DNA from 3 places in the Synechococcus sp. SYN20 genome. Region 1 is predicted to be linked to each of the others. Evidence: predicted binding sites of a transcription regulator. Region 1 holds the regulator's gene; each other region holds the start of a gene.

Region 1 (8,163 bases):
GGATCGGGCGTTGCTCCCTGAAGCCTTGGAGCTGTCCTTGGCAAGAGGAGAGTCTCTTCCGGATGCTGTGTTGTCTTGCGACCCGATGGCATCAGAGGCCATTGCCTTGGTTGATCGTCACTTGGCGGCCTGCCCTAAGCCAGTGGGTGCGGTGCATTGGCTGGGCCATGCCCACCTTGACCTCGCCTGGCTTTGGCCTGTGGCTGATACCTGGCAAGCGGCGGAACGCACCTTTTGCTCTGCTCTCGATCTGATGGAGCGTTATCCGGAACTGCACTTTGCGCACTCCACCCCTGCTCTTTATGCCTGGGTGGAACGCCATCGCCCGGCCTTACATGCACGGATTCAGCAGGCCAGTCGTGAGGGTCGCTGGGAGCCGATCAATGGCCCTTGGGTCGAAACCGATTGCGTTCTGGTGAGTACCGCATCCTTGTCGCGTCAGTTCAGTCTTGGACAGGAGGACAGCCAGAGGCGTTTCCCCGAATGGCGGCATGACTTGGCTTGGCTGCCTGACAGTTTTGGGTTCGCAGCAGGACTTCCCGCTGTGGCGGCTGCCAACGGAGTGCGCTGGTTCTGCACGCACAAACTGGCCTGGAATGCCACCAACCGCTTCCCCCATCGGTTGTTTCGCTGGCGAAGCCGCGGAGGAGCGGAGGTCTTAGCGCTGATGCTGCCTGGAATCGGCACCGATGGCGATCCTGTCGCGATCGCAACAGAGCAGCGCGATTTTCAATCTGCCACTGGGGTGGACCAGGCGATCTGGCTCCCAGGGGTTGGCGATCATGGTGGTGGTCCCACTGCCGAGATGCTGGAACAGCTAAGGCTTTGGGACGGACAGCCGCAGGCTGTGACCCAGCAGCCCGGAACGCTGCGCGCCTATCTCGATCACCTAGAGCCTTGCTGCTCCACCTTGCCGGTCTGGCGCGATGAGCTGTATCTCGAGCTACATCGGGGTTGCGCGACCAGTCGGCCTGATCAGAAGCGTCACAATCGCAGTTTGGAGCGGCTTCTTCGAGAAGCTGAGCTTGCGGCTGCGTTGCTTGGGCCTCGGGCGAAGGCTCTGATGCCCAGCCACGAGCAGGCCAGCGATTGGCGACCTCTGCTGTTCCAACAATTTCATGACATCCTCCCGGGCACATCGATCCCGGAGGTGTTTGAACAGGCTGAACCGATCTGGCGTGATGCTCGCCGCCGTGCGGCCCGTGGCCGAGATCAGCTGTTAGGCCATCTGTTCTCGTCGCATCAAGACGGGATGGCGTCAGATCCCGATCGCTCCCGTTGGGCTTGGTGCGGCTTGCAGCCCCTTGCGCACTGGTCACCGTTGTTGCGCTTGCCTCAAGGGCATTGGTCCAGCGCTGGGCAACTCCTTCCTGAGCAGGCTGCTCCTTCCGGTGGAGTTTGGGTGCAACTGCCTTGTTGCGAAGGCGTTTGCGCGCTTCCGCTGCAGCGCAGCCATGCGCCTCTGGGGTCGGCCTTGCCCGTGCGTCACCCCGTGAGTGTGGAGGTGGTGTCGTCGGGGGTATGGAGGCTGAGCAATGGTGTGGTGTCTGCGGATGTGAGCGCCCATGGGCTGATTCAGCTGCGCGACGCCAATGGTGTGCCACAGCTCAGCGAACCCATGCGATTGCTGCGCTTTTCCGATCGAGGGGAGTTCTGGGACGCTTGGGATCTGGCCGCTGATTACCGCCAACATCCGCTGCCGATGGCCGCAAACTGGTCGGCGGAATTCGTGGAGTCGGGCCCTCTGACAGCGCGGATCGTGCTGCGCACGGTTGCTGGATTGAGCAAGGTCCGCTTGGACCTGTTGCTGCAGGCCGATTCGCCTTGGATCGAGGCCCAGCTCAGTGTCTACTGGCAGCAGACCCATGAATTGTTGCGGCTGGAATTGCCGTTAAAGAGCCCTGCTGTGCGTTGGGCTGCTGATACGAGTGGTGGAGTGATCGAGCGACCAGCACAAGTCTTCACTCCTTTTGAACAAGAGCGTTGGGAAGTGCCTGTGATCTCCTGGCTGGCTGCAGAAGCAGAAGCTCCCGGGGGTGGGTTGGCTGTCTTGCTGGATGGTCCTCAAGGTGTCGATGCCAGCGCGAACCATCTGGGAGTGTCCCTGCTTCGAGGTCCAACCTGGCCTGACCCTTCAGCCGATCATGGATGGCACCGACACCGGTTGGCCTTGATGCCAGCGATGTTGGGTTGGAACCGCAGTGGTGTGGCCCAGGCCGCGATTCGATTCAGGGAGCCCGGATGGATGGGACCTGTTGCGCTGGATCAGCGTTGGCAAGGGCTTCCCGCTTTGCCCATCGGCCTGGTGCCGATTTCAATCCGATCAGCGCAGGGTGATGGGCAAAGCGATAAGGCGGTTCAAATTGAGTTGCTCAATCCAGGACCAGCGCGTCAGCGTTGGTGCCCGGGGAGCGATTGGAGGCTGAGCTGCGCCAAGTCCAGCGACAGGAAGACCGTCTGGGAGGTGCACCCTGGCGAGCTCACCACCTTGCTACTGGAGAACGTTCAATCCTCGTGATCATCAAATGGGTCGTCGAGATTTTTAGATGGAGGACCAAAGGCTGTGTAGACCCCCAATCCTGTTAACCCGAGCAGGGCTGCCAGCACGGCAATCGCCACTGACATAGCCGGGGACGAACTTTCCATCACAACTCTCCACAGGATCGACGCCTTTACGGGTCGGAGCCCCTACAGTATCGAGACTTAATTCCACCCGAGACTTCAGCGCTGCCATGGCTCAACGCACCCGTCTGGGCGATTTGCTCCGCCCCCTGAATTCGGAATACGGCAAGGTTGTTCCTGGCTGGGGAACAACACCAGTGATGGGCATTTTCATGGCCCTGTTCCTTGTGTTTCTGTTGATCATTCTTCAGCTGTACAACAAGTCACTGATCCTTGAAGGAATCAATGTCAACTGGAATGGCTTGGGTCTGGGCTGACATCAGGTCATGAATGTTTTCGGCATTGGTCTGCCAGAGATGGCCGTCATCGCGGCGGTCGCTCTCTTGGTGTTTGGGCCTAAAAGGCTTCCTGAGTTCGGCAGTACCCTCGGGAAAACACTCAAAGGGTTTCAGTCGGCCTCAAAGGAGTTCGAACGTGAAATCAATAAGGCCATGGCTGACCCCGTACCCGAAGGGGATCAGGCCAAGGCTCTAGAAGCACCAGTTGAGACTGTTGTAACTCCAGTGGTTTCTCCAAAATCAGAGCCAACATCCCCCTCCGATTGAGTCGATGAATCGCGGTGATCTCCGCTTAGTGGTGGGGTTGGGGAACCCGGGCAATCGCTACGCCAACACACGACATAACGTTGGCTTTATGGCCTTAGAACGCCTGGCTTCTCGGGAGGGCGGAGGCTTTCGTTCTATGCCCAAGCTCCAAGGTCAGCTTGCTGATCTGGGTGTGGGGGACAAGAGATTGCGGTTGTTGATGCCCCAAACGTTCATGAACGACAGCGGGCGCTCGATTCGGGCAGCATTGGATTGGTTTGGGTTTGAGCTGCATCAGCTCTTGGTCCTCGTTGATGACATGGATCTGCCGCTTGGCCGTTTGCGTTTGCGGGCCCGTGGCTCTGCTGGTGGCCATAACGGTCTTAAAAGCACCATTCAGCATCTCGGTACGCAGGATTTCGCGCGCCTGCGGATTGGAATCGGTGCACCCGGACAAAATCCCAGTGAGCGCAAGGCACGAACGGTGTCGCACGTGCTCGGAAGTTTCAGTCGTGACGAAGAGCCCCTGCTCGACAAGGTTCTGTTGGAGGTCGTTGATGGTTTGGAAAGGATTCAGCGACAGGGTCTCGATCTTGCAGGGAATCACATCAATGGGCTTCAGCTGGCTCCCACCAATACCGAGGCGTGATGGCAGCGCTACCCGTTACCACCGCCCATCTGCGGGTTCAACGCCAGAGTTTTGCGGATCAATGTTTGGAAGGAGACGTCCAGGCTGGAGGCTTCAATTGGCAGTTCAGCTGGTTTTTTGATCGTGGCGAACTGAGTGTGGAGCCCTCCCTGGGGCGAGCCTTGATTCAAGACGCGCTTCTTCGTTTTCTTGTGAAATCTGACTATGACCTTGAGCCGGGAGGGGATTACACCTTCACCGTGAGGGCGCGTTTTTGAGTGGATCGGGACCTGGCCATTGCAAAGACCGACCTAAATAATGTTCGAGGATGACGAGCGCGGCGATGGCGTCGAGATCGCCAGATGGGATGCGCAGGCCTAAAGGAAGCAAGCGTTTCCAGCCCAGTGCAGGCCACAACTGCCAGTAACGCGCCCTGGCTCGCAAGGTAGTCCCGGTTTCGTCCACGACGCGGACCTTCAGGCTTGCGGGAAGTTGGTGTTGCCAGATCGTGCTGCTGGTGCCGTCACCGATGACCAGCTCAGCAATCTGATCGTCCTCGCCATGAGCGTCCACCATCCAGGATCGAAGCTGATCAAGCACCTCAGCGCTGGGTATCACCATGCCTTGAACCACGGTGTTCGTGGCGATGTCTGCTAACAGCAGCCCACATTTACTTCGGCCAGGATCCAGCGCTATGACGCGTGTCATTGGCTAAGGCGCAACTGGATGGCGATCGGATCTGCCGTTTCGCTGCGTCGTAAAGCGACTGCTTCGAGCGCTGCGAGTCCTCCGTTGCGGTCGATCAGTTCTTGGCCAAGCGCATTGATGGCATTGCCATCAAACTGCAACCCCTTGCTGAGCGAACCGCGTCGTTGCACCTCGGCCAATGTGGAGGCAAGGAGAAGATTGAGTCGGTTGCGAACGGCTTCAGGGTTGCGTTCATTGCTCGCCAGGGTGGTGCGGGCCAAGACCTCTCCCTCCCTTGTCACGGTGACATTGGGAAGCACTTCAGGGAAGGCGTACACAACGGTTTCTCCGAGCAGCACATTGGCGGCTGAACGGATATTCACAACCCAGGTGCCAGGTTTGCGAATCGTTTGCTCCAAGCGCTTGATGTCAGGTCGCGGAACTAGCAAAATTTGTCTTTCCGCGGGTTGGCCAGGGAGCACTTGTTGATAGGCCTGAAGATTGGCGTCTCGCAATAACTGATCGATGACCGTTTTTGCTTGATCGGGACGCTCGAGCTTCAGAGTCACGGTGGCAAGTGGCTGACCGCTGCTAATGGCGACGTTTCCGCGCCGCAGCGCCAAGAGCGTGTCCTCTAGTTGATTGAGTTCTTTCTCTCCACTGCGAATTTGCGTGCGCACGGCCGAGAGTTCCTGCTCGGTGCGTTGGATCTCAATATCTTTCGCATTCACGTCTTGGCTCAATCGCTGCCGCTCGGCTTCCAAGGATCGGGTTTGTTCCTGGAGGGGCTTCAGGGTGCGACGCAGTTCTGCCGCTCGTTGTTGTGCCGTTGTGAGCTCCTTGCTGGCTTGCCTCTGAGCGCTTTTGCTTGTTTTGAGGTCGGCGCGACTGCTCCGCAATTTGGCTTCGAGAGCATTGAGTTCAAACAGGCCCACCCTGAGCTGCCGACTCACTAACAGCAAGAGTCCAAGTGAAAGCGCACTAATCAGGCTGCCCGTTAAAACCGTGATCACCACGGCCGTGCGCTTTGGACGCAGTCCAAGCAAGCTCAGCCGAGCTTTCCCCACACGAGAACCAAGGCGGTCTCCCAGGGTTGAGAGCACGCCTCCAAGGACTAGCAGAGCAAGAAGTAGGAACCAGCCGGTCACGGTGAACGAAGGATCAGAGTTCGGACGGGAGCTCCATCTTCACCTGCATGGTCAGCTGAACCGTTTAGCGAGAGCGATTGGATCGAGAACAGTGATCTTTTTGCGATCGATATCCACCAGGCTCGATGACTTGAGATCACCCAGGAGACGCGTGATGGTAACGCGCGTGGAACCGATGGCTTCGGCGATGGCTTGGTGTGAGAGGCGTAGGTCAATGGTGATGCCCCGTTGACCAGGAACTCCGAAATCTCGACAGAGCACCAACAGAAAACTCACCAGCCGAGATGACATGTCTCGATGGGTGAGGGTTTCGATCATCGTTTCGGTCTGGAGAATCCTGCTGGATAGACCCTGCAGTAAAAGCAAGCCCACACTGGTGTCAGCTTCGATGGCCTGCCGGACTGATGTGGCTGGAGCCGTGACCATTTCCACTCTTGTGAAAGCGATCGAGTGATAAAAACGATCGGAACGGTGACCTGTCAGTAACGACAGAACGCCAAACAAACTGTTTTCTCGTAAGAGGGCAACCGTGATTTCTTCGCCAGATTCATAAACCCTGGAAAGGCGGACGGCCCCGCGCCGAATCAGGTACACCTTTTCTGCAGGGTCCCCGGGGAAAAAGATGGTTTTCCCACGTTCCACCATCTCAGAGTTGGCACCATCGAGTCCCCGAATGACATCTTGAAGCGTGCGGCTGGAAGGAACCGCGGGACTTCCGAAGCTCGAGCCCGCCGGGCGCATTGTTGGTGGTGCGTAGCGGCTGAAGCCGCGGCTGACCTCGGCCATGGTCCCTATTCGTATGTCGGGATGCTATGGATCAGCCCCTCCTGTTCATGTAGCAAGGAACACGAAACTCGGCATTTTCACCTACTGGAGAGAGCTAAATTCTGACCGTGCATGATCTGCTTGAGGCCAGGCTCGGCGAGGTCTAGTAGGTCATTGAGCTGCTGACGGCTAAAAGGAGCTCCTTCGGCAGTGCCCTGCAGTTCCAGCAAATGCCCTGCTCCGTTCATCACAACGTTGAGATCCACATCGGCTTGGCTGTCTTCGCTGTAGTCGAGATCGAGAAGGGGGCGTTTGTGAATCACCCCAACGGAGACGGCGGCCACTTGGGATTGGACGGGGTTGGTGTTGAGAATTCCTTGTTGAACCAGTCGCTCACAGGCTCGTTGAAGCGCGACCCAAGATCCGCTGATCGCAGCGGTGCGGGTGCCTGCATCCGCCTGAATCACATCGCAATCGATTCTCAACGTGTTCTCGCCGAGGGCTTCCATGTTGATGGCTGCGCGCAGGCTGCGGCCAATCAGGCGCTGAATCTCCTGGGTGCGTCCGCTCAATTTGAGCAGTTCTCTGTTTTGTCGCTCTGGAGTGGATCCAGGCAGAAGTCGGTATTCGGCGCTGAGCCACCCCTGGCCTTGATCTTTGCGCCAGCGAGGCACCCCTTCTTGATGGCAAACGCTGCAAAGAACAGCGGTGCGTCCGCTGTGGATGATCACTGAACTCAGGGCAAATCCCATGGGATCCCAGCTGATCGAAAAGGGGCGAAGCTCGCCCGGCTGACGTCCGTCATTGCGAGAGGTGTCGGTCATGAGCCCAGGGTGTGGAGGTTCTTTGAGCCTGCCAGTTGGCTCGGCACACCATGGATGGTGTCAAAGCACTTGTGTCTTGCACTTTCACCGCTAGATTCATCCACATCCGGATTTGCCGGACATCGGCGAATGTGATGACCGTCAGCCTCAGCCCTACCCATCATTCTCGTGAGTCGCGGACTGTTGACCACAGGACTCTTGAGCAAGCAGGGCTTCGAAGACTTCCTTCCGTAGAAGTTCGTCCACCCCTGCATTTGGTGGCTCCAGAAGGTCAGCTTCAGGTGCATACCGCTTCATTTCGGGGGAGTTTTTCTGGTGTGCTGAGCCAGGCGCTGCGGACGGCAGGCCTGGGTAGCAATGTTTTGATCGCTCAGTTCCTCAAGGGTGGAGTGGGACAAGGTCCCCAGAGCAGCCTCACCCTGTGCGATCGGCTCCGATGGTTGCGGCCTTCCGTGACGGAATGCCTTTCAGATCCTGCTGCTAGCCGCGATGACGAGGTCAAAGAGGCTGTTCAGTCGGTCTGGGAGATCTGCAAAACCCATCTTCTAGAGGGCACGTTGGACCAACTCGTGCTGGATGAGATTGGCTTGGCGATCGAGCTTGGCTATTTGAGCCATGAGGATGTCTTGTCGGTGTTAGAGCAAAGGCCATCAGCCATGGATGTGATCGTGACCGGGCCCGCGATCCCTGCAGAGATGATGGAGATGGCTGATCAAGTCACGGAATTGCGTCGAGGTTTCTAATGCTGAAAAACGATCGCTGGATTACGGATCAGGCTGGGGCAGGCATGCTCGAGCCTTTTCAAGATGGCTTAGTGCGCCACTTGGATCCGGATCAACGCAAGAGCCCGGTTCTTAGTTTTGGCTGCTCGTCGTATGGCTACGACTTGAGGCTCTCGCCTAAGG
Region 2 (8,163 bases), 430 kb from region 1:
TCAGTTTCCTCATCCGTAAGACCTGCAACCGGCTCATCCACCAACAAGAGATCAGGATCTTGACCAACCAACATTGCAATTTCTAACCACTGCTTCTGTCCATGAGACAGGGATCCAGCTCTCCAGTCAGAGCGAGATTGAAGATTAACAATGTTCATGAGATGGTGAACTTGTTCACGCTGTTCAGCACTGATACGGCCAAAAAGCAAAGTCCAAGGCTGCTTTGACCGACTAACAGCCAATACCAAGTTGTCCTGAACTGTTAGATCTTCAAACACACGAGGACTTTGGAACTTACGGCCGATGCCAAGTCGTGCAATGCGGTGTTCTGGGATTCCAACCAGAGATCGGCCCTTAAAAAGCACGCCTCCTGAGCTAGGCGCAACCTTTCCAGTGATGACATCTAAAAATGTTGTCTTCCCCGCTCCATTGGGACCGATGACCGCTCGTAGCTCTCCTGATTGCAAACTGAGGTTGAGATCTCGAAGAGCAAGAAAGCCATCGAAACTCACCGTGATGTCCTTGAGCTCCAGCAATGCTCTGGAACCAGAAACAATATTGCTCATGGCTGCACCTCGTCATTGCCATCAACTTCAAGTTGCGGATAAGTACCAATCGGCCGAATAAAGCCCACACGGGACATCAGATTCCTCGGTCCTTCTCCTTGGAACCAACCAATCACCCCCTCAGGCAGTGCCGTCACGACAAGAATGAATAAACCACCTTGGATGAAAAGCCAAGTTTCAGGCAATGCTTCGCTCACCAGACTTTTGGAGTACATGATGACAACAGAACCAAGAATCGCTCCAACTAATGTTCCACGACCACCAACAGCGACCCAAATCACCATTTCGATCGAAAACGGGACAGTCATGAATTGGGGCGAAACGATGCCTGATTGCACGGTGTAGAGCGCCCCACCAATACCCGCTAATCCCCCAGCAATTGCAAACACAATTGTTTTAAATAACGTTGGGTTATACCCAGCAAAACGAAGCCGCGGCTCATCATCACGGATTGCAATTAGAACGTTTCCAAAGCGACCACGCACAACCCAACGTAGAAAGACCCACACCAAGATCACAACGACAGCCGTCAACCAAAAGAAACCACGCTGCATCTCTGCCGATCCCAACTCGAGCTGCCCAAACAGAACTGTGACATCCGTTTTGAGACCATTGGTCCCATTAATCAGCTTTTGCTGTCCATTGAAGAAGTTAAAAAAGACCAACAGAGCAGCCTGGGTCAAAATCGAAAAATAAACCCCTTTAATCCGATTACGAAACACCAAGTTCCCCAATACAGCTGCGAGCAAAGCAGGGACTAGCCAAATTGCAATGAGCGTAAAGAGAGGCGAACGAAAAGGCTCCCAAAACAATGGCAACCGATCAACTCCATACAAACTGAAGAATTCAGGAATAGAATTGGGCATATCCATAGAACTCTTCAGTTGGAGATACATCGCAGCGGCATAACCTCCAAGAGCAAAGAAAATTCCCTGACCAAGACTCAGAAGACCTGTAAAGCCCCAAATCAAATCAATCCCAAGCGCCACAATCGCTAGCGATAGAAACCGACCCAACAGGTTCAGACGGAAAACAGGAAGAACCGATGGAGCAGCAACGATGACCGCGATGATCAACACCCAAACAGCCACCGAGAGCCATGGACGCTGTTGAAACGAACGAAACATCAGTTCAAGCCTCCACCATGCGGCCTTTTTGCGGGAACAGGCCTGAAGGACGGAACTGAAGGAACACCACAATGAGGGCAAACACCATCACCTGAGCCATGCTCGTGGTCGCAAAAAATTCAACGCCACCAGCCAGTGGCCCAGGCATATCGGGCCAAATCGTAAGCAGCCTTCCCGCTCCAATCAGATCAGTTAACAAGCCGATCGCAAATGAAGCCAAGACGGTGCCGAAAAGATTGCCAACACCACCGAGCACCACAACCATGAAACAGCCCACGATGTAAGACGTTCCAACGTTGGGACCTACCGAACCCAACAACGACACTGCAACTCCAGCCACGCCAGCCAAACCAGAACCGATCCCAAAGGTGAGGACGTCAACGGTGTCAGTCGGAATGCCGAGGCAGTCGCTCATCGAACGATTCTGAGTGACTGCCCGAATCCGAATACCCCAAACACTGCGGTTAAGGAACCAGATCACCCCAACGACTGCGATCAACGTCATCACGATGATCACAAGACGTGGCACCGGAAATGTGAGATCCATCCACTCGAGACCACCGCGCATCCACTTCGGAGCGGTGACATCCACATTGCGAGATGTCGCCTTAGCAATCCGGCTAATTTGCGAGGCCAATCCACCCGCAAATAACACTCCAATGAAAGCGGAAACAGCCCAACCACCTAATCGCACAAACCGGGATTGACGTCCCTCCAATAAGTGCTTCGGAAGAAACAACGGAACGCTGAATCCGAGCACGAGAAACAGAACCATTCCTGCCGCATAAGCAAGCGGAACGCTGCGCACAAACTGCTGGAGAATCAAACTGACACCCCACGTAGCAAGCAACGTCTCCAGTGGACTCCCATAGAGACGTCGTATCACTGTGCGTTCAAGCAAAATGCCAACAACACCGCTTACAACGAAGGCGCATGGAATCGCAACCAATACGTAGGCGTTGTAAATAGGTGCAAGTAGGGGAAGTTTGAAAATGAGCTGCACCACGTAGGTGGTGTAGGCACCAAGCATGATTAATTCGCCATGAGCGAGATTAATCACACCCATCAAGCCAAACACAATTGCCAGTCCAAGGGCGGCCATCAGCAACACAGAGCCGATGGCCACACCGTTGAACAGACTTTCGAAAAGCAGTTGCACGGGGAGGGTCTAGTAAGCGAAACAAATAAAAAGAGGAGCCCCCAAGGGACTCCTCCTGTAGCAATCCATCAATAGATGGAGCTATCGATGATCAGAGCTTGTACTTCTCTCCCTTGCTGGGATCAGACCAATCGCAAGCGAAGCCCTTCGATGTGGGCTCAAACTGGTTCCAGGTCTGAGGATCAATTGGGCTGTCCGACTCTTCTACGATTTCAAACTGACCATCTGCAGTGATCTCTCCGATCCGAACGATTTGAGAGATGTGATGGTTAGGACGAACCTCGATGGGTCCTTGAGGAGCATCAAACTTAATACCGATCAGGGCTTCACGTACTTTGTCGTCATCGAAAGTACCGGCTTTCTCAACAGCCTGCTTCCAGAGGTAGACCATGTTGTATGCAGACTCTTGAGGGTCGGCAACAACGCGGTCAGCGCCATACTTAGCTTTGAAGTCAGCAGCAAACTTCTTCGAAGCCGGCGTATCAATGGACATCATGTAGTTCCAAGCGCCGTAATGGCCCTCAAGGAACTCAGGTCCAATTGTGCTGATTTCTTCTTCAGCAATGGAATAGCTCATCACGTAGTAACCCTTTTCAGGAGTGATGCCAGCATCCTGAATCTGCTTAAAGAAAGCAACATTCTGGTCACCGTTCAAGGTGTTGATAATTACACCACCATCAGGCAAGGCTTTTTTAATCTTGGCAATAATTGGAGCAACCTCAGTATTACCTAGGGGCAAATAGTCTTCACCAACCACTTCTCCACCCAGAGACTTCACCTGCTCCTTGGTGATGGTGTTTGAAGTACGAGGGAAGACATAGTCAGAGCCCACTAGATAGAAAGGCTTTCCTGCAGCTGGTGACTTCTCGAACATGAAGCTGGTCGCTGGCTCCGACTGCTGGTTAGGAGTCGCGCCGGTGTAAAAAATATTCTTCGAACATTCTTGCCCTTCGTACTGAATTGGGTAATACAGAAAAGCATCCTTCGATTCGTACACCGGAAGCATTGCCTTACGGCTAGCAGAGGTCCAGCCGCCAAACACAACAGGAACTTTGTCCTGATCGATGAGTTTTTTGGACTTCTCAGCAAACGTGGGCCAATCGGAGGCACCGTCTTCAACGATGTAATCAATTTTGTACTTCTTGCCGTCCACCTCAACACCACCGGCAGCATTGATTTCATCAATGGCCATCTTTTCTGTATCCACCAAGGTGGACTCAGAAATCGCCATCGTCCCCGTTAGAGAATGAAGGATGCCGACAGTGACGCTGTCGTCGAATTCCACGCTGGAGGCTTTCTCATCGCCACCACCACAAGCGGTGACGGCCAGACCCAGCGACGCTGCGGCCATGCCGGCAAAGAGACGCTTGGACAATGATGAACTCATGAGTACCAAAAACAAGTGAATCGACGCTTAAACGTCGGAGCACGAAAGGTACAGATCAAGAGCCGCAAGTTCCTGTATCAATAAAAACAATTTGGCTCTTAAGCGCCTAAATACGATTCATTCTTGTATCTGTTGCAACACAAAGGCTTCCACGCGATCGAGTCCTTCTCCCGTCCGAAGGTTGGTAAAACACCAGGGCCGATCCCCGCGCATCCTCAGTGTGTCCTGTTCCATCACACCCAAATCGGCACCAACCAGGGGAGCCAGATCAATCTTGTTAATCACCAATAAATCGGACCGTGTAATTCCAGGTCCGCCCTTACGAGGAATCTTGTCCCCAGCCGCTACATCAATCACGTAGATGCAAAGGTCCACTAATTCGGGACTAAAACTGGCCGCAAGATTGTCACCGCCGCTTTCAACCATCACCAGATCAAGACCGGGAAATTGCTGCTCCAATTCACTTACAGCAGCTCGGTTGATGGAGCAGTCTTCTCGTATCGCCGTATGGGGGCACCCCCCGGTTTCAACACCGCGGATACGCTCCGGCTCTAATGCACCTGAGCGCGTTAGGAATTGGGCATCCTCTTGCGTATAGATGTCATTGGTTACAACAGCTAACTGCAGGCGATCACGCAATCTCCTGCAGAGCGCTTCCACGAGCGCTGTTTTACCTGAGCCCACCGGACCGGCGACGCCAAGCCTGAGTTTGCTGCTCATCAGCTTCGGAACAAACGTGAATACAACTCAGCATGAGCCAACTGGGCGAGCCCTGCACCAGCACCACCAGACCAAAGGGTGCGCGGATCTTGATCCTTCAAAACCCTCGCCTGATCACGAATCATCGGCAACAGTTGCTGTTGGATCCGTTGAGCCGTGGTGGGACCAAGCGGCACCAAGCGGACAGCCGCACTGAGCTGATTCGCAACCCAGCCATAGAGATAACCCTCCACCATCTCCTGTTCAGAGATCTTCAACGACAAAGCAGCCCAAGCCCAGGCCGCTGGCCAAGCCAAGACCACCCGCTGAGGCAATGCCTGAGGCAACGGATGTCCAAGATCAGCCATCAACGCCAGCAAAGAACCGCCCATCTGCACGTGCTGGGCACGCACCTCAGCCGACTCCCTCAAAGCCAGCAACCAGCCATCCAGAGAGATCAAGTCGCTGGGCATCCCTAACCCTTCGCCCTCCCAGACTTGAAACAGAGCACGCAATGGTTGTAACGCCGCAGCTTCCAACCTCAGTGCACCTCTCTGCAGTTCCGCTTCAATCCAGTTCTGAAGTTCGAATGCATCGTTCAGATCGCCATCTTGGATCAAAACCTCAAGCCCCTCGGAATAACTAAACGCACCAACGGGCAAGGCAGGACTCACCAACTGCAGCAATGCAAGCGAGGTCATGCGTGCTGATGGGCGAGATAAGCACCGCCTTCGGGCCTAAATGGACCACAACACCGTGTCAGCTTCAATCCACGGCCATTGAGCATGGTGGCGAGCACAGAGTCATCGAGCAACAACAGCTCATGCTCATGCAACTCAAGAGCCACATGGCGATTGCCAAGGTGATAAGCGGCCTCAAGCAAGGCCAGCGGCGTTGCTGCCTGCACTCGCAATAACTCCTCAGGAGCAGCGGTCACCAACACATGCACCTGCCGAGGGGAATTGGTGAGGCGATCACCAGGCGCCAAGGCCCGCTCGCGTGGCAGCTGCAACAACACCTCTCGACCACAGGCTGTGCGACGACGGCCACGCAGCACCGTGCGCTGATCCGCACTCAGCGGCAACTCCATCACCGCGAGGGTGGCGTCAGGCAATGGCTCCTCAGACAAGAGGCGATGGTCCAACACGATCAAACCAACATCCAAGGGTTCAGACAGCCAAAGAGATCACGCAACAAAGACTGCCCAAACAGCACGCCTTCGTTTGGTAGTGCTTGCTACACAGCCAAGAAGAGTTGGCGTCGAGCGTGCATCCATGCATCGACTTGATCCATGGCACGGCACCTGCAACCTGCAGTTTTTTGCAGGCAGCAGCGGCAGTCAGCATCAAGGGGGCTGCACCGCCCCCTTGAAATTGATGCGCGCCGAACGAGGAGAAAACGGGCGTTGCGAGCTTCCTCTGCTTCACACCGCTGGCGGTCTTGTGGGAGGAGACCAATTGAGCGTCAACCTCGGCTTAAGACCAGGCAGTCGCTGCCTGCTCACCAGCGTGGCCGCGCAAAAGGTATATGGATCAGTGGGTCGCAGCCAGCTCCATCCCCAGGGGGCTTGGGCCCGCCAACAGGTCTTGGCAGAGCTTGATGCCGAGACCGATCTGGAGTGGCTTCCCCAAGAGCTCGTGCTGTATGCCGACGCTCTGTTTGAACAAAACCTCAGCGTCACCTTGCCGATGGATGGATCGTTTCTCAGCGCAGAAATTGTGCGTCTCGGGCGCACTGCCGCAAATGAAACATTGGGCCGCGGATGCTGGAGATCTAGCCTCCAAATTCAACGTCAAACGGCTGAGGGAAGGCGCTGGGAGCTTGTTGATCGGCTCGAAATCAGCGACGCAGCGCTGAAGGGAGTGCATGGACTCAATCAACAACCGGTCTTCGGCACCTTGGTTTGGGCGGCACCCTTCCCTCTCCCAACAGACAAGCTCAACACCCTCCTTGATGACATTCGGCAGGATCGAAACGAACTCAAAGGGACCATGCATTGCGGCGTACTCCCCCAGGGACTGATCGCCCGTTACAGCGGCTTCTCGAGCCGTGATGCCCGTTTCTGGTTCAGCAGGATTTGGGCTCGCACCCGTCAGGCAAGAGCCCTGGCTGCGCCGAAGATTCCCAGGGTCTGGCCTTTACAGGAAGATCCCTTGAAGGTCTAAGCGTTCAGCCTGAACATTCCGCTGGCCCCGGGAGATAGAAACTAAGCGGAGTGCAAGGTCAGCATGCACCTCAGCCCCCAGGAAAAAGACAAGCTACTGATCGTCACGGCTGCACTCTTGGCAGAACGTCGACTCCAGCGCGGCCTCAAGCTCAACCACCCGGAAGCTGTGGCATGGCTCAGTTTCTTGGTTATAGAAGGCGCACGCGATGGGAAGAATGTGGCCGACCTCATGCAGGAAGGAAGCACATGGTTAAGCCGCGACCAGGTGATGGAGGGCATTCCGGAGTTAGTCGATGAAGTCCAAATCGAGGCTGTGTTTCCCGATGGAACCAAGCTCGTAACCCTGCATGACCCCATTCGCTAAGGCTTTCTCTGATGGCACCCCTGATCCCCGGTGAATTGATCCCGGAACCCGGCGAACTTGAACTCAATGCCAATAGGGAGGTCACAACCCTCAGCGTTGCCAACAGCGGTGACCGTCCCGTACAGGTGGGATCCCACTTCCATTTCCAAGAAGCCAATGCGGCCCTGATCTTTGACCGTGACGCTGCACGCGGCCAAAGGCTCGACATTCCAGCCGGTACGGCCATTCGCTTCGAACCCGGTGACAACCGCGACGTGAATTTGATCCCGTTTTCTGGAGCACGCCGCGTGGTCGGCTTCAACGGACACATCAACGGACCCCTCGACGCCTGATTCATGCCCTACCGCATCTCCCGCCAGGCCTACGCCGAAACCTATGGGCCCACCACTGGTGACCGCATTCGTTTAGCGGACACCGAACTCATCCTTGAAGTGGAGAAGGACTTCACCACCTACGGCGATGAGGTGAAATTCGGCGGCGGAAAGGTGATTCGCGATGGGATGGGCCAATCCCAAACCTCGCGGGCTGGAGGAGCCGTTGACACCGTGATTACCAATGCCCTCATCCTTGATTGGTGGGGCATTGTCAAGGCCGATATCGGGCTAAAAGATGGCCGCATCGTTGGCATCGGCAAGGCCGGCAACCCCGACATCCAAGAAGGCGTCACCATCGTGATTGGGCCCGGCACCGAAGC
Region 3 (8,163 bases), 400 kb from region 1:
GCAATCACCTGTTCAAGAGGCACTGCCGTATGCAACGGCTTGGCATCAGGGCCGCTCAGCTCAATCGGAATCGAGACAAAGCGAGGAAGGATCTTCTGGGGAACCTTCACACGAGCCAGTTGGCGTTGGCCCGACTCTGGGTCGTGGATCAGGGCGGCCACGTTGAGGCTGAGATTGCTAACGAAGGGAAAGGGATGGGCAGGATCCACCGCTAGGGGCGTTAAGACCGGAAAAATCGCCGTTTGAAAGAAGTTGTCCACCCAGTCGCGTTGGGCGTTGTTTAGTTGTTCGTAATTGAACAGAAACACTCCATAGTCTTCAAGGCCCACGCGGAGGTGGTTGAGGTAGTGCTTCTGCTGGGCTTCCAGCAGCTCTGAGAGCTGGTTGCGAATCTCATGGAGCTGCTCCCGAGGGGTTCGCCCGTCTTCACTCTGTTTGTCGATGCCGGCCTCAACCTGAGACTTCAAGGACGCCACGCGCACCATGAAAAACTCATCGAGATTGTTGCTGAAAATGGCGCTGAATTTGGCCTGTTCCAACAACTGCGTTCTTTGGTCGAGCGCTTGAGCTAAAACGCGCCTGTTGAAAGCGATCCAGCTGAGCTCCCGATTGATGTAGAGATTCCCGGGAAGCATGACGCCGCTTATCAATGGTCTAGAGCACAGTGCTCGCAATGGAAAGGTAGCAATCGTGCGTCAGCCTGTGGTGTGTTCAAGGGGACTGCGGGTCACCAAGAGCAGCACGACCACCAGCAATCCTGCGCTTCCAAAGAACGGACTGGTTTGACCAAGGAGGTCGTAGGCCACTCCAGCCAGCGGTGGTCCTAAAAAACTACCAAGACTCTGCAGTGCTTGCAGGCTGCCAAGAGCAGCGCCTTGTCCTTCATTGCTGAGACGCCGAGACACGAGGCTGCGAAGGCTTGGGGTGACAAGACCTGTGCCGCTGGCCAAAATCGCCACCGCTGTGAACACTCCGACCCTGGCTTGTTCTGGATTGGTGCTGGGGATCAGCAAGCAGCCGGCGATCACCAACCCGAGACCGATCAGCGTGAGTTTCCACTCCCCAAAACGTTTCACCAACGGACCGATCAGTCCACCCTGGACGACGGTGGCAACCACCCCCACAATCAAAAAGGCCGTGGTAGCGAGCTCTGGGCCCCAGTTGAATCGTTGCTTGAAATAGAGCACCAGGATTGCGGTGAAGCCATTGAAGGCAAGAAAAAATAGAAAAAAGCCCAAGGCCAGACGCCCGACGGCTGGGTTGCCAATCACTCGCGCGATTTGAGCGAAGGGGTTGAGCTCCCGTTTGCGGGGAAGAACGCGGCGCTCTGACACCGGATGGGTTTCAGGAAGCAGCGTGAGAACAACAACGAGGTTGAGGACGGCGAAGCCGGTGGCCACCCAGATCGGCACCGTGACGGCAATCCGGGCCAATTGGCCCCCGAGAAAGGGCCCGATAATGAATCCAAGGCCGAAGGCCACTCCGATCAGTCCGAAGGCGCGTGCGCGTTTCTCCGGTGGTGTGATGTCTGCGAGTACGGCGCCTGCCGTGGCGGCTGTTCCACCGCTTACCCCATCGATCAGACGGGCTCCAAACAGAAGAAAGAGGGGCAACACAGCACCAGCAGGCCAGTTATGGCTCAAGGTGATGGCGAAGACTCCTAGGCCCAGAACGGAACCACTCACGCAGATGGCGATCACGGGCCTGCGACCGAAGCGATCACTCAGGGCTCCGATTAACGGAGTTGCTGCAAATTGCGCGAGGGCGTAACTGCCAGCTAATAACCCAAGGGTGCGACCGTCGGCATTGAACGATGCCAACAGAAATGGCAGCAATGGAAAAACAATGCTTTCGCTCAGTCGGTCATTGAGCAGCGTGAGAAACGCACTTAATAACGTTGGAACGTGAGGACGGCGCACGTTCGATCGAGGCGGTTATTCACCTTCCCACAGATGCTCGCCACGCGATCAGTTTCTCTAGGGCTGTGGTGCCTACTCCATTGGATTGCATGGTTTGGGCTTTCTCCACGCCGTCCTCCAAGCTTTTGCTCAGTCCGCTTAACCAGAGGTAACAGCCTGTGTTCCAACGCAAAGACTGAGCCATGGGCCCTCGCCCTAGAAGTGCCTCTTTGGCGTGCGTAGCCCAGGCCTCCTCCGATTCCCAGCGGGGGTCATCTCCGAAGCAGCCATGGTCCCGGGGATGAACGATGTGTCGTTCGGGTTCCCCTGAGTTTTGGATCCGAGCCGTGATTCCGGCTCGACTGACAGGGAGGTCTGTTCCGCCTTCTAAGCCTTTTACGGTGATGACGTCCTTTTCTCCGGCTAGTTCTAAGGCTTGCCAGGCTCGGCTTTCCGTTGGCGGATGCACAAAGCCACTGACAAGGAGGTGGTGTCCTTGGTGTGCGGTCCAGAGCAGCTCGGCGCTTGCTAGTGGAGGGCGTTTCCCGAGATCATCCCGAGCGGGCAGCAGAGCCTCTCCGAGGGGGAAGTGTTCCGGTTGATAAATGAGGGCAAGACCATGCCGGTTGAATCCTGTTTGAACATCGTTGATGGAGAGTCCGTTCAGGTTGAGCCCGATGGAAGCGAACAGTTCTAAGGCTGTAATTCCAAATTTCACCGGCATTCGCTTCCCACCCTGCAAGACCACAGGTTGTCCCGACCCCACCAACAACAAGGTGGTTAAGGGGTAAATCGGTGCCGTGCGAGATCGACCGTCAAAGGGCATGCCAAAACAGATCGGCCGGCGTTGATCGGGTTCACTGAGAAGACAAGGCCCGAGACGTTTATAGGTGTCGAGCATTCCGGTGAGCTCTTGAGGCTCAGGCCGGCGAATGCGATGGGCGATCAAAAAGGCGCCAATTTGAACGTCTGACGCTCCTCCCGTGAGCATCAACTCCATGGCCTCATCGGCTTCGCTTCGAGTCAACCCTTTGCTGGTGTGCTCTCCACTGCCAATTTTGCGTAGCAATTGCTTGAAAGATGCACGCTTCTTGGCTTCTGGAGACATTTCCATTGATATCACCGGAACCGAAGGAGATCGTTCCGCAGAATTATCCCCTTCGGCGGTAGTCATTGATACCGGATCTTTTTATTTAACTCGAGGTTTGGCTCCTGCATAAGCCTGCATAGCTTCCATGGAGTGGGTGGGATGGATGCTGTCGCCCTTCGGCGTAATAGAGACGTTCAATGAGCAGGTTTGGAAATGTTTGACGAACAAAAGCTGGAGTCACTGACAAAGAGTCGCTCACTAGGATGCCATTAATACTTTTAAAGACTTGATTCAGGAATTGATTGAACCGATTCGCGAAAGAGGATAGAAACATGAGTACGACCTAGCCATCAACTCTTCAATGATGCGCTCTTCCTCTCATTCGTTCTGTCACCGATGCTTCTATTGGTTGTTCTGGGATTAAGAATTGGTAGCCAATGCATCGGTTTTGGGTCTTGATCTTGTAGATGATCCACTCACTGCTGAGTGGCTCCGTAAGGCTTGCTGATCTCTAGTAGTTCATTTATTCTTCTTTTTACATGACAACGACGGTTACTGCTTCGCTCATGGCAGCAAAAAAGGCTAAGGGGCTTTCTTTTGCTGATCTAGAAGCGGCCCTTGGGCTCGATGAAGTTTGGATTGCTTCCCTCTTTTATGGACAGGCCACCGCATCCCCTGAAGAAGCAGAGAAATTAGCAACTTTGTTGGCTCTAGATCCAGCCATTACCGCTGCACTGCAAGAGTTTCCAACGAAAGGAAGTCTCGATCCCGTCATTCCTGTAGATCCATTGATCTATCGCTTCTATGAAATCATGCAGGTTTATGGAATGCCCATGAAAGATGTCATCCAGGAAAAGTTTGGCGATGGAATTATGAGTGCTATTGATTTTACTTTGGATGTGGATAAGGTTGAAGATCCAAAGGGTGATCGGGTGAAAATCACGATGTGTGGAAAATTCTTACCCTATAAAAAATGGTGAGTTTTTGATCTCATTTAAGTAAGAGCCCGGCACGATCGGGCTTTTTTATATCCTTTAATATTGCTGTTGAAGCTGACGCCTCGCTTGCGTGCGTCGCTCTGGGTTGGTGAGTTCTGCGCTCAGTAACTTCAATGCAAGTTTGCTGTGAGTTGTGGCCATGCATCCTAAGGCTCTTAAAGCAGCCTCAGCAGCTGCATCGGATCCTTCTTGGACCAAAGTTGTTAGCCTGTCGCTAATAATAATGTCGTCTCGTCGCTGCAGTAAACGTATGCAAGCGATGACGACAGGATCACGCCAATCTTGCAGAGCGGGTTCACATAACTGCAGCAATTCAAGCGATTGAAGTTGATGAGATTTGAAGCCAAGAAGATTAAGGCCTGCGAGCCGTTGTGCTTGGCCAGGTAATTGCAAAATATGCTCAAATTGAGACAGAGTGAGTTCTGCACCCCAGCAACTCAGTGCGTTGAGCAATAAGGCATCAGGATCATTGGATTGATTCAGTTGTGTGAGCAACCAATCCTTTGCTTCAGGTTGATGACAGAGCCCGGCGGCATGGATTAATTCAGGACGAATTCCGTAGTGTTGGATCAGGGTTTGGATGATTGGCCAGCCTGTTTCCGCCAACATTCCTAAACGCTCAGCCACCGCAAAACGGAGTTCATCAGAAAGGCTGGGAGAGAAAATCTCTCCCAGCCAGGTTGGATTCAAGGGAATCTTCCGTGCATTGGCTAGCCGATCCCAGAGGGTGGCTTCATCAATGGCACTCATGGAGTTCAAAATTAGCGGGCACCAAGCTCAGCAGCCAGTTCACGTTCCAGTTTTTCGTCATGCTCTGTGGGAAGCACATCGGAAATTTTGGTGCGGTGAGTGCTGTAAAAGAGCATGCCAATAAATACCATACCTCCAACAACATTCCCCAGCGTGACTGGGAGGAAATTCCAGAAGATCACTTTGTAGAACGGAACGCCTGAACCGAGGATTGGTCCAGCTGTATGCAGGAATTGATTCACAACAATGTGTTCCATGCCCATTGTTTGGAAGGCCGTAATCGGCAACCAGCAGGCCAGCAATTTGCCGGGAACACTTTTGCTCACAAGAGCCATCGTGACGCCGAGGCACACCAACCAGTTTGCAACAACTCCACGCAAGAAAGCCAAGAAGAAACCCATGCTTCCGAGGGCTTCGTACTTTTTCACAACGTTGATCTGATTCAGAGCAACAATCTTTTGAGCCACAAGATCCCAAATGGGTGGACCTACGTTCTCAGCAGCAGCATCCATGCTGCCGCTGGTGAGGCTGATGGCCATGATGATCGCCACAACGAGCGTGCCGATGAAATTGCCAATCCAGACCCATGTCCAATTTCGGAATGTTGCTTTCCAGCTACATTTGCCGGCCCATGTTGCCATCGGTAGCAACGCGAAGTTTCCAGTGACTAACTCCATCCCGAACAGGACGATGCTGGCAAAACCAAATGGGAATAGAAGAGATCCCACAAATGGCAGTTTCGTAAGGATTCCTACTGTGAGGGCCAGGATGACGGCAAGACCAAGAATGGCGCCAGAATAAAAGCCACGGATCAGCAGATTTTTAATGCTGACAGTTGCTTTCTTGCCGCCGGCTAAAATCATGCCGTCGACGAGTTCATTAGGTAGGACGTAGTCCATCTGGGACGCTGTTGCGCTCATGATTGGGTTTTAGTAAATGAAAAAGGAATCAACCGCTAACGCGATTCATGAAGCGTGAAAAAACATCTTGTTGCTGTGGGGATACAGAAACTGGTTCTTTGTCTTTGCCACTTGCGCTGAGCCAATTGACAAAGCGCGATAGGAAATCACCTTTGAAAGTCATTGTAAAATGAATAAAAGTTTGATTTTAAATGCGTTGAACAATGGCTTCAAAACAAAGCGCCACGGTTTGACGTCGTAGATCTAATTCGTTTTGTTTAAGCCCGAGGCTTTGCTCCGAATTGTTCGATCAGCACCTGTCGAAGAACGTTTTGAATGTCTTCTGCAGGGATTGCCTTTTGCTGGACTTCGCCGATCTGAGGGTTTTCACCTTGAGATCCCCCGATGCTCAGGGTGTAGCCCTCACCCATTTCGCCTTTGCTGTTTTTCGCCTTGGTGCCTGTTAGCCCGATCGCACCCATAAAGGCTTGGCCGCAGGTATTGGGGCAACCGGTCCAATGGATCTTCAGCTCTTCGGGTAATTCGAGATCTGCATCGAGTTGTTTGGCAACGGCAAGGGCTTGGTCCTTGGTGTTGGTGAGACCAAAGCTGCAGTAGGTGTTTCCCGTGCAGGAGACCGTGCCAGCGGCGATGACACCTGGTTCAAGAGGGAAGCGTTGCAACAACGGATCTGCTTTGAAGCGATCCAGATTGGCTGTTGAAAGACCCACGATGATCACGTTTTGGTCCTCTGTTAGGCGAATTTCACCAGTCCCGTAATCAAGACTTGCTGTTGCCAAGTCGTGCAGATCGGTGGCCGTGAGTCGTCCAACACTCACATGCAGTCCTGCGAAAAACTCATCTGCATTTTTTTGTGGGTGGATTCCGTAGTGAGAACGAGGAGTGTCGTTAAAAACTGAGCCTGGATCCTCTGTGAGCGGACCAAAGAGGCCTTCCACTTCACTTCTGAACGCGTCGATGCCGAGCTGGTCGAGATACATGCGGAAGCGCCCTTTCGGTCGCTTGTCCCGCTCGCCGTTGTCCCGCCAGAGGCGAATGACGCAATCGGTCATTTTGCAAATCTCATCCTGCTTCACCCAAGCATTAAGGGGAATGGCATAAGCATTCATTTGTGATGAGAGGATCCCTCCGACCCATACGCCGAAACCCAAAACACCATCTCGTTCAACAGGGTGAAAGACGATGTCGTTGTGGAGTAGAAAGTTATCTTTTGCCCCAGCAACCGCTGTATTCCATTTTCGAGGGAGGTTGGAGAACTCTGGATTTCCTTCGCAATGGTTTGTCAGAAAGTCCTGAAGTTCAGTAGTGAAAGGGCGTGTATCGATGATTTCGTTTGGATCAATGCCTGCAAGTGGGTTTCCAGTTACATTCCTTGGGTTGTCAAAGCCTGATTGGATTGAGCTCAGTCCAACGTCCTTCAGTCGCTTGAGAATATCTGGTAAATCATTCAGTAGGACGCCACGCAGCTGTAGGTTTTGGCGTGTTGTGATGTCGCAGCTTCCATTCTCGCCGTAACGCTCCACGATTGAAGCTACAACTCGAAGCTGTCGATGATTAATGACGCCATTGGGGACTCGCAAGCGAAGCATGAACTTGCCTGGTGTTTTGGGACGCCAAAACATTCCATACCATTTTAAGCGAAGCTGAAGATCGGTTTCATCAACCTCTTCCCAACCAATTCTTGCAAACTCTTCAATCTCATTGCCAACTAGTAAGCCATCCTTTGCTGCTTTGTTCTGCTCAATTTTATTGAGCTTCTTGTTTTCTAGGAATGGTCTTGTGGGGACTTGAATGCTCATAGTGCTGATGCCCTGGTACAGGAATTCGTCAGTTAGCGAGATTTCCAGCACATCAGAAGTGTTCGTGCTGAGAAAAGGTTTATAGCGATCTGTGGCGTAATCTTTCGGTATCGGTTGGAACCAAATCAGCGTCTACGGACTCGCATTTTTGTTTGATTTGCTACAAAGAAGTTCTGCAGTTTCTGGCTCGATTAACCCCTCCTTAACGGCAAAGAATTGAATCAGTATTGGCGGCCTATTTCTCCGATCCAGCGAACGGCTCCATGGCGGATCATGGACCAAACCCTTGCCATGGCCGCTAAATCGCGATCAAAATCATTTTTAAATTGCTGTGGTGCTCGGTTCCTGCGAGCAGTTGACTGCATGGGAGCGCGAGAATGCCTTCTGCGGTAGTTAGTCATGCATGCATGAATGAAAACCACCTGACTAGATCAGTTCCAGGGGCTTCAGATCCGTGGCCGTTGTTACGGAAACGTGGCGAATTGGGTGGTGGAACTGCCCTTCGTCTTGTGATCCATGGACGTTCAGGTGGATTGATATCCCCTTGCTTGCAGCAGATTGTGGATGCTGTGGCTGAGCGCCGAACGGCCCCAGTTGAATTGGAAGTGCTGACTGCAGAGCATCCATCGCCAGTGCAGTGCGATTGCCAGTGGCTTGTCCCTCTGCTCCTGCTACCTGGCAGTCATGCATGCAGTGACGTGCCGCTGA

Evidence for each region. The regulator NtcA, encoded in region 1, controls nitrogen genes in cyanobacteria. The targets are predictions, from matches to a motif close to GTANCNNNNGNTAC.
Region 2: a site for NtcA is predicted at 4,314-4,327, ahead of urtA (urea ABC transporter substrate-binding protein). Genes of this name have one in related genera too.
Region 3: a site for NtcA is predicted at 3,065-3,078, ahead of SynSYN20_RS14150 (anthranilate phosphoribosyltransferase family protein). Genes of this name have one in related genera too.

Annotation. Positions count from the first base shown of each region.
Region 1 is NZ_CP047959.1:352,045-360,207, forward strand. Features, by position in the region: gene SynSYN20_RS01740 (alpha-mannosidase) at 1-2,518, shown strand, start outside; gene psbN (photosystem II reaction center protein PsbN) at 2,506-2,646, opposite strand; gene psbH (photosystem II reaction center phosphoprotein PsbH) at 2,733-2,939, shown strand; gene SynSYN20_RS01755 (TatA/E family twin arginine-targeting protein translocase) at 2,949-3,227, shown strand; gene pth (aminoacyl-tRNA hydrolase) at 3,232-3,855, shown strand; gene SynSYN20_RS01765 (DUF3146 family protein) at 3,855-4,112, shown strand; gene SynSYN20_RS01770 (resolvase) at 4,090-4,542, opposite strand; gene SynSYN20_RS01775 (DUF3084 domain-containing protein) at 4,539-5,669, opposite strand; gene ntcA (global nitrogen regulator NtcA) at 5,721-6,455, opposite strand; gene rph (ribonuclease PH) at 6,533-7,258, opposite strand; gene SynSYN20_RS01790 (cob(I)yrinic acid a,c-diamide adenosyltransferase) at 7,393-8,001, shown strand; gene dcd (dCTP deaminase) at 8,001-8,163, shown strand, end outside.
Region 2 is NZ_CP047959.1:2,651,127-2,659,289, forward strand. Features, by position in the region: gene urtD (urea ABC transporter ATP-binding protein UrtD) at 1-566, opposite strand, end outside; gene urtC (urea ABC transporter permease subunit UrtC) at 563-1,693, opposite strand; gene SynSYN20_RS13990 (branched-chain amino acid ABC transporter permease) at 1,698-2,852, opposite strand; gene urtA (urea ABC transporter substrate-binding protein) at 2,944-4,239, opposite strand; gene ureG (urease accessory protein UreG) at 4,357-4,959, opposite strand; gene SynSYN20_RS14005 (urease accessory protein UreF) at 4,959-5,639, opposite strand; gene ureE (urease accessory protein UreE) at 5,636-6,103, opposite strand; gene SynSYN20_RS14015 (urease accessory protein UreD) at 6,213-7,103, shown strand; gene SynSYN20_RS14020 (urease subunit gamma) at 7,167-7,469, shown strand; gene SynSYN20_RS14025 (urease subunit beta) at 7,481-7,801, shown strand; gene ureC (urease subunit alpha) at 7,805-8,163, shown strand, end outside.
Region 3 is NZ_CP047959.1:2,676,781-2,684,943, reverse strand. Features, by position in the region: gene ppk1 (polyphosphate kinase 1) at 1-635, opposite strand, end outside; gene SynSYN20_RS14155 (MFS transporter) at 696-1,919, opposite strand; gene SynSYN20_RS14150 (anthranilate phosphoribosyltransferase family protein) at 1,939-3,012, opposite strand; gene cynS (cyanase) at 3,528-3,968, shown strand; gene SynSYN20_RS14140 (HEAT repeat domain-containing protein) at 4,023-4,736, opposite strand; gene SynSYN20_RS14135 (formate/nitrite transporter family protein) at 4,748-5,635, opposite strand; gene SynSYN20_RS14130 (ferredoxin--nitrite reductase) at 5,914-7,455, opposite strand; gene SynSYN20_RS14125 (hypothetical protein) at 7,677-7,820, opposite strand; gene SynSYN20_RS14120 (DNA mismatch repair protein MutS) at 7,917-8,163, shown strand, end outside.